Rhodopseudomonas sp. BAL398: one gene and its partner. The protein of the gene in region 2 interacts with the protein of the main gene of each other region in a pairwise test. Links are inferred from orthologs where the notes say so. Each region holds a gene or a part of one and is shown on either strand. Other genes may lie near its edges.

Region 1 (4,887 bases), 3.2 Mb from region 2 along the record:
AGCCGGCCGGCGAGTCGATATCGGCGCCGAGCGTCACTTCGCCGACCGTGCCGGGCGCCCAGCCGACGCCGGCGCGCACCAGCAGGCGGTCGGTCTCGGGGATATATTCGAGCACTTTGGCGAATGGGGTTTCCAGGCCTAGCGCACACAATTCGGTGGCGCGTTGCAGGATCTGCCCGAAATCGCGGGTCAGCAGAGCCTGGCGGGCGAATTCGCCGAGCAGCGATTGCTGCCGCAGCCGGTAGCGCAATTCATCGCTGCCACGAAGTTTCTCCGTGGCTGCTTGTGGCGCCTTGCCCGTCACCGGATCGTCTGACATCGAAAACCATTCTGAAGCGAGCGACACGCAACACGTTGGGACCTGCGCCATCGAGCGGGGCGCGGATCCAAGACAGACCAAATTGGCATTGCAACTCGGCGGAGGATGGACCGCACACCGGCTGCAAGCAACCCTCGGAGCGGTGATTCCGCATTTCGCATCTGACCGTCGCGCCGCGGCGGCTTTGCGGTACCGCCGCCAAAGCGATGCGGTTGGCGGTGGGCTTGGTTTGTGGAAATAATCACAGGGGCGAACCAGCAGGGCAGCGCAGGATGTGGTCGGACCAGCGACGGCGCAGAGAGAGGGCGACCGCGCGGCGACTCGCCGGGCAATTCGCCATGGGCGCGGCGCTGGGCACGGTGTTCGCGGTGCTGCTGCTGTGGCGCAACGGCTTCGGCCTGTCCGACATGATCGCGGCCAGCGTCGCGCCGCGCACGATTCAGGTGCTGTTCGTGATCGGCGTCGCCTTCCACTTCGCGCTGGGCGCGGCGCTGACCGCGTTCCTGATGGCTTCATCGGACGATTAGAGCATGATCCCGAAAAATGGATCCCGGTTTTCGGAAAAGATCATGCTCAAACAAGAAGCTAGAGCGGGATGACGATTCGAAGATAAGTCATCCTGCTCTAGCTGGCGGCGGTCTCGCCCTCGGGATGTTCCGCCGGCGTCACGGCGACGGCGTCGCCGCCCTTATAGACACGCGCATAGCGGCGCCCGAGGCTTGTCAGCACCTCATAGCCGATGGTGCCGAAATGGTGCGCCAGCTCGTCGACGGTAATGCCGTCGCCGATCAGCGTCGCCAGATGGCCACGGCGCGCGGCGTTGGCGGGCAGGTCGGTGATATCGACCGCCAGCAGGTCCATCGAGATCCGCCCCGCCACCGGGCAGCGTTTGCCGGCGATCACCACGTCGGCGCCGCGGGTGCCGTCGCTGCTGCCGCAGGCGCGGAAATAGCCGTCGGCATAGCCGGTGGCGATCACCGCCAGCCTGGTCGGCCGCCGCGCGGTCCAGGTCGCCCCATAACCGACGCTGTCGCCCTTTTCGACGTTGCGGACCTGCAGGATCTTGGCCTTGAGATCGACCACCGGCAGCATCGGATTGTCGGCCTCCGGCGTCGGATTGACGCCGTATAGCGCGACGCCCGGTCGCACCACATCGAAATGGAAGTGCGAGCCGAGAAAGATTCCGGAGGAGGCGGCGAGCGAGGCCGGTACCCCGGAAAACAGGCTGGCGATCTCGCGGAAGCTCGCGACCTGCTTGGCATTCAACGGGTGGTTGACGGTGTCGGCGCAGGCCAGATGGCTCAACACCAATGTGATGCCGTGATCGCCGGCATTGATGCGCGGCACGATGCCCTGCGCTTCGGTGATGGTGAGGCCGAGCCGGCTCATGCCGGTGTCGATATGGATCGCGGCGCCGCCGTTCCAGCCGGTGCGGCGGCAGAACACGTCCCATTCGGCCAGCTCGTAGAGGTCGCCGATCACCGGCTGACAATTGATCTGCGCGAACGCGTCGCCGCTGTTCTGCATGAAACCGCTGAGCACATAGACCGCCGCCGACGAGCTGATCGCCCGCACCGCGCGGGCCTCGTCGAGGGTGGCGACGAAGAAGGTCTTGCAGCTGGCATTGGCGAGCGCGCGGGTCACCGGGCCGATGCCGCAGCCATAGGCATTGGCCTTGACCACGGCGGCGCATTCGGCCGGAACCGCGGTCTTTTCCAGCTTGCGCCAGTTGGCGGCGATGGCGTCGAGGTCGATGGTGAGCAGGCCCGGAGAGGTGGCAATGGCGGCGGCCAGCGCCGCGGCCTGGTCGGCCTCGGCAGACACCGCGGCATCAGCCGCTATCGATTTCGCGTCATAGACGATGTTCATGCTGCACTTTACGCGGGGGCAGCGGGGCGTTCAACCGTGCCGCGGTATCAGTCGTGCGGCGCGGGGAGATGGCTGTCCTGCGCCAGATCGCTGAAGCGGGTGAACTGGCCCTCGAACTGCAATTCGACCGTGCCGGTCGGACCGTGACGCTGCTTGCCGATGATGACTTCGGCCTTGCCGTGCACCAGCGACATGTCGAGCTGCCATTTTTCGTATTCCGGCGTGCCGATCCGCGGCTCTTTGTTCTGCAGATAGTATTCCTCGCGGTAGACGAACATCACCACGTCGGCGTCCTGCTCGATCGATCCGGATTCGCGCAGATCCGACAATTGCGGACGCTTGTCGTCGCGGCTTTCGACCTGACGCGACAGCTGCGACAGTCCGATCACCGGAACGTTGAGCTCCTTGGCCAGCGCCTTCAGGCTGGTGGTGATTTCGGTGACTTCCTGGACGCGGTTGTCGGAGCGTTTGCCGGAGCCCTGCAGCAGCTGGATATAGTCGACGATGATCAGGTCGAGACCCTTCTGCCGCTTCAGCCGCCGCGCCCGCGCGGTCAGCTGCGAGATCGACAAGCCGCCGGTTTCGTCGACATAGAGCGGCAGCGATTGCAGCTCGATCGAATAATCCCGGATCTTGTCGAAATCGGACTCCGAAATGCCGCCGCGCCGGATCTTCGAGGAGGCGATCTCGGTCTGCTCGGCGAGAATACGGGTGGCGAGCTGTTCGGCCGACATTTCGCAGGAGAAGAAGCCGACGATGCCGCCATTGACGGTCTTGCTGGTGCCGTCGGCCTGCAGCTCGGCGCGATGCGCCCGGGCGACGTTATAGGCGATGTTGGTGGCGAGCGCGGTCTTGCCCATGCCGGGGCGGCCAGCCACGATGATCAGATCGGACGATTGCAGCCCGCCCATCTTGTCGTCGAGGTCGCGCAGCCCGGTGGCGACGCCCGACAGCTTGCCGTCTCGCTGGAACGCCTTGGCCGCCATGTCGACCGCGATGGTGAGCGCCTGGGAAAAGCGCTGGAAACCGCCGTCATAGCGTCCGGATTCGGCGAGCTCATAGAGCCTGCGCTCGGCGTCCTCGATCTGGGCCTTGGGCGCGAAATCGACCGGGGCGTCGAAGGCGACATTGACCATGTCGGTGCCGATCCCGATCAGGTCGCGGCGCAGCGCCAGCTCGTAGATGGTGCGGCCGTAATCATGGGCGTTGATGATGGTGGTGGCTTCGGCGGCGAGGCGGGCCAGATATTGCCCGACCGTCATGCCGCCCAGATCGGTGTCGGCGGCGACGAAAGTCTTCAGCGTGACCGGGGTCGCGACCTTGCCGGCGCGGATGATGCTGGAGGCGGTCTCGAAGATGGTCTGGTGGATCGGCTCGAAGAAATGCCGCGGCTCGAGAAAGTCGGAGACCCGGTAAAACGCGTCATTATTGACCAGAATGGCGCCGAGCACGCTCTGTTCGGCCTCGATATTGTGCGGGGCCGTCCGGTAGGCCGGAGTTCCCGGATCGGGGGAGAGCTTGAGAACGTTGGAATCGGAGGCGACCATGGAGCGTGCTTGTTCTCTGGATATGGCGGTTGCGGGCGCGACTAAGCACCTCTGCGCGCAGAGGCGAAAGCGCGAACCCTCCTTATGCCCGATTCACACAATCCAAAGGGTTAAACCTGTGCGAGCGGACGCAATTGCCTTGACCAAGTTTCGGGCGAATCGCCGGCGCTCCTCGGCCGCAACGCGCTCCGGACCGGGGTGAACCTGCGCGGGCGCAGCGCAGACCAACGCCGAACCGGCCGATCCAGTCAGATCAGCAGCAGAAATATCAGACCGAGCAGGCAGGAGGCGAAACCGACCGCGATCAGCGCGTAATCGATGGCAAAATCCTTCCGGATCTGGTCCAGGGATTTGGTGGATCTCTCGGTGAGGGCGACGAATCTCTTGGTCATTGCGATGAATCTCTTGGTTAAAAATGTCTGGGCGAGGAATGGACCTCTTGGTCAGGAAATGCGTTTACGTCTGATGCCCAGGTGGCACCGTGAGCAAAATCACATAAAAAACCGATAGTCCCGCTAACGCTGCGGGAACGCAGGGGTGCCATAGAAGTGGGGTCAGAGACACAACGGAGCGTATAATGGCGCGGCACATTCAGCAACCGAATTGGCGTTCCGGAGCCGGCGAGGAATGCGCGTGGCTACGCCGGCTGATCGATTCGTTGGAATGGGTCGCGCGCGCCGATATCAGGACGACGCCCTGCGATCCCGCGGTCCTGATGGCCGCGCGGACGCATCTCGCCGGTTCGGTCGAGCAGCGGGTTCACGCCGCGCCGGCTCAGGTCTTGCTCACTCGCCCGCCATTTGCAGTCGTGGTCGCTGGCCGCGCTCGATCCCGCGCAGCCGCGCTTCCTCGCGCATGATGTAATCGCGGGTGATCGGCACCACGCCCTGGCGTTTGCTGATCTGAATCTGGAACACCATGGTGTTTTGTTTGCGGAATGCCATTTCGGAGCAGGCGAGATAAAACTCCCACATTCTGACGAACCGCGCGTCGTAGAGTTTTTCGGCTTCCTCTTCCCGTGCCAGGAAGCGCTCGCGCCAAGCCTTCAGCGTCTCGGCATAATGCAGCCGTAGAATTTCGATGTCGCATACCAGCAGTCCGGCCCGCTCGATCGCCGGCAGCACCTCGGACAGCGCCGGCAGATAGCCACCG
Region 2 (4,604 bases):
GGGAGGCGGTCATGAGGGCGCGCTGCAAATCAGGGAACGTCATTGCCGGGCTTGACCCGGCAATCCATCGTCCGCGTCAGCGGACAATCTCGTCATAGAGATCGCGCCAATCCGGATTGGCGGCAATGATGAGATCGATTTTCCACTCTCGCGACCAATGCTTGATGTTCTTCTCGCGCTGGAGTGCGGCGGCGATGGTGTCGTGCGCCTCGAAATACACCAGCATCTTGATCCCGTATCGTTTGGTGAAACTCTCGGCGAGCCCCTCGCGATGCTCGTAGATGCGGCGCACCAGATCGTTGGTGACACCTACGTACAGGGTGCCGCCCGGTTTGCTGGCAAGAATATAGACCCAATAGCTCATCGCGAAGAAGATGGATTGCCGGGTCAAGCCCGGCAATGACGGCCGGTGGTGGTCGCCCGGTCAAGCCGGGCGATGACACATATCGATTGCAGGGCTACACCCGCATCGGCATCAGCACGTAGAGCGCGCCCTTGGCGTCCTTGTCCTGCACCAGCGTCGGCGAACCGGGGTCGGCGAGTTTCAGCACCGCGACTTCGCCCTCGATCTGGGCGGCGATGTCGAGCAGATAGCGCGAGTTGAAGCCGATATCGAGCGCGTCGGAGGCGTATTCGACCTCGAGTTCCTCGGTGGCGCTGCCGGAATCCGGATTGGTCACCGACAGGATCAGCTTGCCGGCGGAGAGCGCCAGTTTCACGGCGCGGCCGCGTTCGCTCGAAATCGTCGAGACGCGGTCGACCGCGGCCTCGAAATCCTTCTTGTCGACGATCAGTTCCTTGTCGTTGTTCTGCGGAATCACCCGGCCGTAATCCGGGAAGGTGCCGTCGATCAGTTTCGAGGTCAGCACCACGTCGCCGATGGTGAAGCGGATCTTGCCGGCAGACAGCTCGATTCCGACCTCGGCCTCGGCGTCCTCGATCAGTCGCTGGACTTCGCCGACGGTCTTGCGCGGCACGATCACGCCGGGCATGCCGATGGCGCCCGCCGGCAGCGCCAGATCGATCTGGGCAAGGCGGTGGCCGTCGGTGGCGACCGCGCGCAGCGTCGCGGCCTTGGCACTGCCGGCGCTGTGCAGATAGATGCCGTTGAGATAATAGCGGGTCTCTTCGGTGGAGATCGCGAATTGAGTGCGGTCGATCAGCCGCTTCACATCGGCCGCGGCCAGCGCGAAGGAATGCGTCATCTCGCCGGCGGCGAGGTCCGGGAAATCGTTTTCCGGCAGGGTCTGCAGCGTGAAGCGCGAGCGCCCGGCGCGGATCGCCAGGACCGAACGGTCACCGTCGGCTTCCAGCACGATCTGCGATCCGTCCGGCAGCTTGCGGACGATGTCGTAGAACATATGAGCGGGAACCGTGGTCGAGCCCGCGGTCGCGACTTCGGCGGGCAGCGTCTCGGTCACTTCAAGGTCGAGGTCGGTGGCCTTCAGCGACAGCCGGGCATTCTCGGCGCGCACCAGGACGTTGCCGAGGATCGGTATGGTGTTGCGACGTTCGACCACGCGATGCACGTGGCCCAACGATTTCAAGAGTTGCGCGCGTTCGACGGTAACCTTCATTGCAAAACCCGCCTGATCCAAATCCACATCGTGTGATGAAGATGCCCGGCGGCCGGAAGCGGCGCCGCAGCGATTGAGGCCCTACGGATTCGTTCAAACCCGCGGGGGTTCGCAAAGTGGCGTGGATGACGGGCCGACGCAAGTGCGGCGCGCCGGCCGGGAGCGAATTTCCCCGCATTTCAGGGGCATGGCCGCTCTGGAGGGCGCATCCGGCAGGGTTTTCTGGCGATATTGCGGGACTGTCCCGACAGGACTGTCCCGGCAGAATGTCCGGCCGGACGGCTCCGGCAGACTATTCCTGGAGCTGCCGCTTGAGCAGTTCGACCTCGTCGGACAAAGCGGCGTCCTTGGCCACCAGCCCTTCGATCTTGCGAACCGCATGCAGGACCGTGGTGTGATCGCGGCCACCGAAACGGCGGCCGATTTCCGGCAGCGAGCGCAGCGTCAGCGTCTTGGCCAGATACATCGCGACCTGACGCGGTCGGACCACATTGGCGGTGCGGCGCGACGACAGCAGGTCGGAGCGGCTGACATTGTACTGCCGGGCCACGATGCGCTGAATATCCTCGATCTTGATCCGTTTCGGCTCCTGCGGCCGGATCAGGTCGCGCACTTCGCGCTCGGCCATTTCCAGCGTCACCGGCTGGGCGTTGAGCTTGCTGTGCGCCAGCAGCCGGTTGATCGCGCCCTCGAGGTCGCGGCCATTATGGGTGATGGTGCGGGCCAGATAATCCAGCACCGGCGCCGGCACGTCGAAGGTGGCGTGATGCGCACGCGCCGCCAGCACGCGCGATTTCAAAATTCCAAGGCGCAATTCTTCGCCGAGCGAGCCCATCTCGACGACCAGGCCGCCGGCCAGCCGCGAGCGCACCCGCTCGTCGAGGCTCTCGAGGTCCGATGGCGGCCGATCGGCGGCGATCACCACCTGGCGACCGGCGTCGATCAGCGCATTCAGCGTGTGGCAGAATTCGGCCTGGGTGGTCTTGCCCTGCAGGAATTGCAGATCGTCGATCACCAGCACGTCGATGCCACGCAGCGCTTCCTTGAAGGCCAGCGCCGTCTGCGTCTTCAGCGCGGCGACGAAGCCGTACATGAACTTCTCGGCGGTCAGATACAGCACCTTGCGTTCGGTGCCGGAATTGCCGGCCCAGGTCACCGCCTGCAGCAGATGGGTTTTGCCGAGGCCGACGCCGGCATGGATGTAGAGCGGGTTGAACATCACCGGATCGCCGCGACGGCCCTCGGCGACCTGCCGGGCCGCTGCATGGGCCAGCGTGTTGGAGCGGCCGAGCACGAAGCTGCCGAAGGTCAGTCGCGGGTCGAGCGGCGAGCCGCCCAGCGCGTCGTGCGTGGCCGATACCGGCGCGATCGCGGTGGCGCGCACTTCCGGGGCGGGCCGGCCATCATCGCGGCGCCGCTCGGCTGGCGCGGCTTCCTTGACGGGCGCGGCGCAGCGCATCGCCGTGCGCACGGTCAGATCGATGCGATGAACCTCCGGCATCTCGGCCTGCCAGCAGGTCAGCACCTTGTCGGAGTAATGCGTCTGGATCCAGCTCTTCAGAAAGCGCGTCGGAACCGACAGATGCACGCTCTCGCTCTGCACGCTCTCCAGATCCATCCGGGCGAACCAGCTCGAATAGACGTCTTCTCCAACGCTCGAGCGCAGCCGGCCTTTAACGCGGGACCAACGATCTTGTTCAACATTTGTCATCTTAGGCGACTCTTCAAACTGAGAAAATTCCGGGTGGCCGAGGCGAATGAATCGTTGGAGATTCACGTCGCGGCAGGACCTTTGGCGAGCCCTTCGGAGACAGACCGGCCGTTCGGCGCAACGCCGCCGCGACAGATCAGCACCTGATGAAAGGGCCTTGGCCGGTCAGCGCGCAGCTGACGGCAGATCCGGACTTCGCCCGGGTGGCGGAGACCACGCCGAAGCAAAAAAATAATGCGCCGCCGGCAATCCGGTTCGATCAGTTGAAGTCGTGATGATGTCGCGCATAAAAACTCCCCCGCCCGCCGCAAACATTCGCGTCAAGCTTTCGTCAAACCCGTCGTGATGCGTTCGCGTTTTGCATTGAAACTTGTCACGTCGCACCCTGAATGCCGATCGCTTGTTTCATCCTGCGGCCACGCTCCCGGCGATGCGGCTTGCAGATTGCAAATGCTATCTCTCGTCTCGGATACGCTCACGATAGAACGCCCGCTGAAGAAATTTGGCACAGCACAACCCGCCCCATATTGCTATGAGTTGCAATCCGACCATCGCTTGGAAAGCGTCGCCAACATGCATACCGCCGCCGATCTGCATGCCCACCCCAGAGTCTCAAACCGCGCTGGTCTGAAGAGCCGAGGGCGTCGCGAACGAGCTAAGAAATACACGACGCCTTCGGTCTCGCAACGGAATTGATTTTGGTGCGGCGGCTCAAATTTCGGCTTTTGCCGCGTGCGATCCGGCGACGGTTTTTGTGGAAACCGACAAGGTTTTGAATCTGTGCACAGATTCGAAACGCGCCGGTGCCGTCATATTGGCCGCCGCCGCCCAAAATAAATTCATAAATCGTTTACGTTTGAGGCTGGCGCGTCTGCTTTTCGAAGCGCTGCTCCTCGCTATGCCAATAAGTGGTTCGCAGCGCGCGTTTTTTTCTGAGCATTCGAACAGGGTAACCCTCGGCGTGGATAGCGCCCTCGGATTCGTAACAGTTGCATTTTCCAAACATCGCTGCGCGTGCAGTGAGTCCATCGGGTGCTGTGCCGCAAGGGGTTTTGCGCCCTCGCAAAAAGCTGTTGCAGGGAGCGTTTCGACGATGGGTTGATGGTTTGCTCGACCTCGCGGTCGGTTCGGCAGGCCGTCCGCGGAACTACCAGATTCAAAACAGGCTCAGCGTGGCGGGCCGAAGAGGCGCTCGCCTCTGGCAAACGCAATGCGACAACCGCCAAAAAAATCCGAAAACTAATCGAAAAAAACCGAAAAGACTAATCGAAAAAGACAAAATGATGATGGAAAACACCAGGCAAAGAAAAGCCCGG

What was found.
Region 1: the proteins of dnaA (region 2) and RBJ75_RS07190 interact in binary tests that used the Escherichia coli proteins (3 or more experiments, as listed by UniProt). The link is inferred for Rhodopseudomonas sp. BAL398 from one-to-one orthologs.

The regions. Positions count from the first base shown.
Region 1 is NZ_CP133111.1:1,502,279-1,507,165, reverse strand. The notes cover bases 1,486-4,460. They hold RBJ75_RS07190 (replicative DNA helicase), read right to left. Parts: upstream 3,736-4,460; coding sequence 2,236-3,735; downstream 1,486-2,235. Other genes in these bases: RBJ75_RS07185 (hypothetical protein), read right to left, coding at 3,984-4,127; alr (alanine racemase), read right to left, coding at 1,486-2,188. In the rest of the region: RBJ75_RS07205 (sensor histidine kinase), read right to left, coding at 1-319; RBJ75_RS07200 (hypothetical protein), read left to right, coding at 658-846; more of alr, read right to left, coding at 944-1,485; RBJ75_RS07180 (SAM-dependent methyltransferase), read right to left, coding at 4,521-4,887. UniProt on the Escherichia coli protein: The main replicative DNA helicase, it participates in initiation and elongation during chromosome replication. Travels ahead of the DNA replisome, separating dsDNA into templates for DNA synthesis.
Region 2 is NZ_CP133111.1:4,670,577-4,675,180, forward strand. Bases 1,080-3,906 are described here. They hold dnaA (chromosomal replication initiator protein DnaA), read right to left. Parts: upstream 3,289-3,906; coding sequence 1,870-3,288; downstream 1,080-1,869. Other genes in these bases: dnaN (DNA polymerase III subunit beta), read right to left, coding at 1,080-1,577. Outside these bases: DNA replication/repair protein RecF, read right to left, coding at 1-13; RBJ75_RS22015 (GIY-YIG nuclease family protein), read right to left, coding at 77-364; more of dnaN, read right to left, coding at 459-1,079; RBJ75_RS22030 (hypothetical protein), read left to right, coding at 4,278-4,604. UniProt on the Escherichia coli protein: Plays an essential in the initiation and regulation of chromosomal replication. Binds in an ATP-dependent fashion to the origin of replication (oriC) to initiate formation of the DNA replication initiation complex once per cell cycle.